Regions from separate parts of the Inediibacterium massiliense genome, predicted to be linked through region 1. Evidence: predicted binding sites of a transcription regulator. Region 1 holds the regulator's gene; the other holds the start of a gene.
The links. Region 1 encodes LexA, which represses DNA repair genes until DNA is damaged. Its sites were predicted from a motif close to AGAACANNTGTTCT; they were not measured.
Positions count from the first base shown of each region.

Region 1 (2,493 bases):
ATTATGTGTTTTATATGATTAAAAATATTTAAATTTATTCTATATTGATATACTACTCGGAATTTATTCTACTCTATTGGTATTTTTATAATTTGGCCAGGATAAATTTCTAAAGAATTCATTTCATTTATAATACTAATTTCATGAAGAGTTTTTCGAACATCTTTATTCTTAGGAGTAAATTGTTTTGCCAAATTCCATAAAGTATCTCCATATTTTATATGAACCTCTACATACCTTATGTCTTCCTCCTTTTCTATATTTGCTTTTACTGTGATCATAAAAACTAAAGACACTAGAAAAATCACTATGATAATAATCATCATACTATGTAATGGATTTTGCACATAAAAATTTTTTGTTCTCATATCTATCACCTCGAACACTAGTTCTTTTTTATCATTGTAACAGAACAAATGTTCTTTGTAAATACTATTTACAAAATTTCCGAACAGACGTTTGATATTCATAGTGTTGTATGTTATAATAAAAAAAAACATTGTGAGGTGCTTTTTATGGCGCAAAATTTAACAAAACAACAAGAAAAAATATTGAATTATATAAAAACTATTGTAAGTACAAAAGGATATCCCCCTTCAGTAAGAGAAATTTGTGCAGCTGTAGGTTTAAAATCTACTTCTACTGTCCATAGTCATTTATCTAATCTTGAAAAAAACGGATATATTAGAAGAGATCCTACAAAACCTAGAACCATTGAAATATTAGAAGAAGATGGAATCCATAGAAAAGAAACTGTAGATATTCCTATCGTTGGAAAAGTTACTGCTGGAGAGCCCATCTTAGCTGTACAAAATATTGAAGATGCATTCCCTGTTCCTGCAGAATTTTTAGATCACCATAATTATTTTATGTTAACCGTAAGGGGAACAAGTATGATTAATGCAGGAATATTAGATGGAGATTATGTCTTAGTCAAACAAAAAAGTACAGCTGAAAATGGAGAAATTGTAGTAGCACTCTTAGAAGACGAAGCCACTGTAAAAAGATTTTTTAAAGAAAAAGACTGCATAAGACTGCAGCCTGAAAATCCTTCTATGTCTCCTATTCTTACTAAAGATGTAACTATATTAGGAATCGTAAAAGGAGTATTTAGAAAATTATAGTATAGAAAAAAATAATGTGGACATACTTTGAATATGAGAATAAGATGAACAAATATTTTAGTCCCCCTTTAATATTTGACTTTTCATCCTATTCTCTTTTTTTAATATTTTATAAATCTAAAATCATTTATAAATAAGTTCAATATTTAAATTCTAAACTGTTTGATCAGCACTTCTAGTTCTTCTGCAATTTTTGCTAACCCTTCACTAGAATTTGCAATTTCTTCAATAGATGCAGACTGTTCCTCTATAGAAGCTGAGGCTTCTTGTGTTCCTGCTGCATTCTCCTCTGCTATAGCAGATAAATTTTGCATAAGATCAACTAATTTATTTTTATTCTCTGTCATGTGCCCTGCTGAGGTATTCAATTTAATAATTACATCTTTAACAGATTCAATAGCCTGTGCAATGGAATCAAATTTCACTTGCGTTTCTCCTACACTTTGCTTTTGTTGATCTGCAATTTTTTTTACTTGATTCATTCCTTCTACTGCATTTTTTGATTGTTCCTTTAACTCATCGATTACAGATTTAATTTCTTCTGTAAAACGATTAGAATCTTCAGCTAGTTTTCTGATTTCATCTGCTACTACTGCAAAGCCTCTTCCTGCTTCTCCAGCACGAGCAGCTTCAATAGCTGCATTTAAAGCTAATAAATTGGTTTGATCTGCTATACTTTGAATCATTTCACTAGCTGTTTCAATTTTTTCAGCATTTTCATTATTTCTTAAAATAATATCATATATATTTTGTGCTGCTTGATTATTTTGATCTGTATGATCTACAAGAATGCTTAATATTGAAAATCCTTCTTCTTTTTCTTTTTCAATCACTTGAGTTGCTTGATTCAATTCTTTTAAACACTTCATGTCTTGTTCAATTAAATCATTCATTTGATCTACATGATGAGCAGAAATTTCTGTATCCCTTGCCTGATCACTAGCCCCTTTTGCGATTTCTTCTATCGTCTTTGCCACTTCCTCTGAGGCTATGGCTGATTGCTCTGTAGTCGCTGTCAATTCTTCCGATGAGGACGCTATATACTTAGAAGATTCCGTAGTTTTTACAATAAAATCTTTAACAGCATCCTCCATTCTTTTTAGTGAATGAACCATACTACCTATTTCATCTTTTCTATTTTCATAATTAAATTTTTTAAAACTTTCATCCGTTTGAAAATCTAAATCAGCTTGCTTATTAATGACTTTTGTAATATCTACAATTGGTTTTGAAATCGTTCCACTTACAAAATAAGTAATTACTGCTCCTATAAGAATTGCAATTGCTGTTAATATCATTAAAATATTTTGAAGATGATTTACTTCTTTTAGAACTTCTTTAGCATCTACGCTTACTATAATAATCCAAG
Region 1 is NZ_LN876587.1:1,096,443-1,098,935, forward strand. Features, by position in the region: gene yneA (cell division suppressor protein YneA) at 69-368, opposite strand; gene lexA (transcriptional repressor LexA) at 516-1,124, shown strand; gene BN2409_RS13880 (methyl-accepting chemotaxis protein) at 1,271-2,493, opposite strand, start outside.

Region 2 (2,493 bases), 120 kb from region 1:
TGAAGTAGTATTTAATTATTTCTATATTTGGACAAGCCTCAAATAAGTGGCATTTAAAAAACATAGAGAATGAAATATTGATGACAATACGTTCTAACAAAAAAACCAAAAATGAAGTATCCTTGCAAGATCCCATTGGAATCGACAAAGAAGGCAATGAAATATCTTTGATGGATATATTAGGAACAGAAACAGATGAAGTACTAGATGAAGTAGAATTAAAAATACAAGTAAAAAAATTATATGAAAAAATGGCAAATGTATTAAAAAACAGAGAAAAAACCGTTCTACAACTTAGATATGGTTTAGCCAATGGAGGAAGTAAAACACAACGAGAAATTGCACAACTTTTAGGAATTTCTAGATCTTATGTTTCTAGAATAGAAAAAAGGGCTATTAAAAAATTAGGTAAAGCTTTTTATATCAATAATTTAGATAAAAAAGAAAAAAATGAAGAATGATAAAAATGTTAGCTTATGCTAGCATTTTATTTTTATCAATCAACAGTTATCTGAGTCTGATACAAAGAAAAAAGTTTTATATAATGGAGTGAAATCTGCTATACAAGGAGGAGTTTATTCATTTGCATTATTATATTTATGGTAGCTCAAACAAAGAAGAAAAGAGGGAAAAATATATTACATTCACTAAAAAGGTTTCTTTTGTCGAACGATTTAAGTAGGATTATAAATTTTTTTATCGAATTGAGTAAGTAAAGGGGGTTACAAAGATGGATGAAAAAACGATTGCGATAATAAAGAAGATTATTAGAAAACTTGAAAATAGGGAAAAAGAAAGTAAAAAGGTTGTTATACATAAAAAGTGTGTTTAACACATAGAGATTGTGCATTGTGGAAACTTATAAACGAAAGTTGTGGAATATAGCAAAAAGAGAGTGAAAGCTCTCTTTTTGCGTTTGGAATATAAATTATAAAGTAGTAAGTGTATCATAAATATATGGATGAGTGACTCAGTAACTTTCCATTATCCATATTCCAGTATTATATTTGATAGGGAGGAACTGCTGATGAAGTTTTTAAAGTTAATAAGTGTACTATTTGGAGTATGTGTTGTAGCTATGGTGATACCAGTTTTGTTATGGGTGTTGATTCCTATTGGGTTTATTTGCTGGAAGCCAATATTAATGAGTGTTTGTGAAACTTTCCTAAGAAAATGATTATTACTAATTATATTTGGTACAAGGAAACTAAGGATAGGAGGCATAACAGCTCCTGTTTTTATATCCTAAACGTGTAGGTAACGTAAGTTATATAATAAAGAGAAATAAAATGCCACTTTTTTTGCATCTTAACATCGAACGTACGTTTTGTTATAATATAACTGTCAAAAATTTTTACAAAAGGGGAATGGGTATGCTAACTAAAAGACAGAAAGAAGTTTTAAAAGCAATATATTATTATAACAATGCAAATGGTATGAGTCCTTCTATTAGAAATCTCTGTGATTTATTAGGTTTAAAATCAAAACGTACAGTATATAGTCATTTAACCGAGCTAGAGAGTCAAGGATTTATAACTAAGAGAGATAATATACATAGATCAATCAAAATAACAGATAGAGGATTAAGTGAAATAAGAGGGTAAAAAAATAGGTGACAATATCATTTTGCCACCTATTTTTTATATAGAAACTTAATTTAGTTATATAAAAAAGAAAAATTTTTTTGTATTTTACTTCATTTCTATATATTACATAATATGATAAAATATATATTATTAAACTAAAATTGGATATTTCATAAGGAGGAATATTAATTAATGAAAAAATTATTATCAATTTCAATATGCTTTGTTTTACTTTGTACCTATAAGATATATGCACTAGACATTAATGAGATAACCTTCAATGGCGAAGAGATGACCGTTTCTGTTAATCCTATTATTGAAAATCAAACTATACTTGTTCCTATAAAAGATATTTGTGAAACTTTAGGAGCAACCGTTACATGGAATGGGGAAGATCAATCTGTATTTGTTGTGAAGAATGATACTAGTGTTTGGTTGCAACAAGGGAACATATTAGCAGTGATCAATAATAAACAAGTTACTTTGCCCGTTGTTCCTAGAAATAGTAATGGAGTAATGCTAGTTCCAATAAAGTTTATTGCTGAGATATTTGGAGGAAAGGTAGATTGGGATGATACTAACAAAAAAATATCAATTACAACGCTAAAAATGATTTGGCCTATACCAAGGTGTACTAAAGTAAGTAGGAACTTTGGATTCTATTTTCATCCGATACTAAAAAAGAAAAAGCTATATACAGGTATTTTTATACCAGCACCCCAAGGAATGCCAATTGTTTCAGTAGCGGATGGACAGATAATATATTCCGCTCGATTAGGTACATATGGCAAAACTATAATTATTGACCATGGAAATGGTATTTGTACACTCTATGCACATTGTAGTGAACTACTTGTAAATGAAGATAGTCAGGTAAAAGCAGGAGATGAAATTGCAAAATCAGGAA
Region 2 is NZ_LN876587.1:974,748-977,240, forward strand. Features, by position in the region: gene BN2409_RS13225 (hypothetical protein) at 1-8, shown strand, start outside; gene BN2409_RS13230 (sigma-70 family RNA polymerase sigma factor) at 81-461, shown strand; gene BN2409_RS17295 (hypothetical protein) at 1,028-1,177, shown strand; gene BN2409_RS13235 (LexA family protein) at 1,374-1,604, shown strand; gene BN2409_RS13240 (peptidoglycan DD-metalloendopeptidase family protein) at 1,779-2,493, shown strand, end outside.
Region 2: BN2409_RS13235 (LexA family protein) is a predicted target of LexA. The motif match lies at 1,316-1,329, and genes of this name have one in related genera.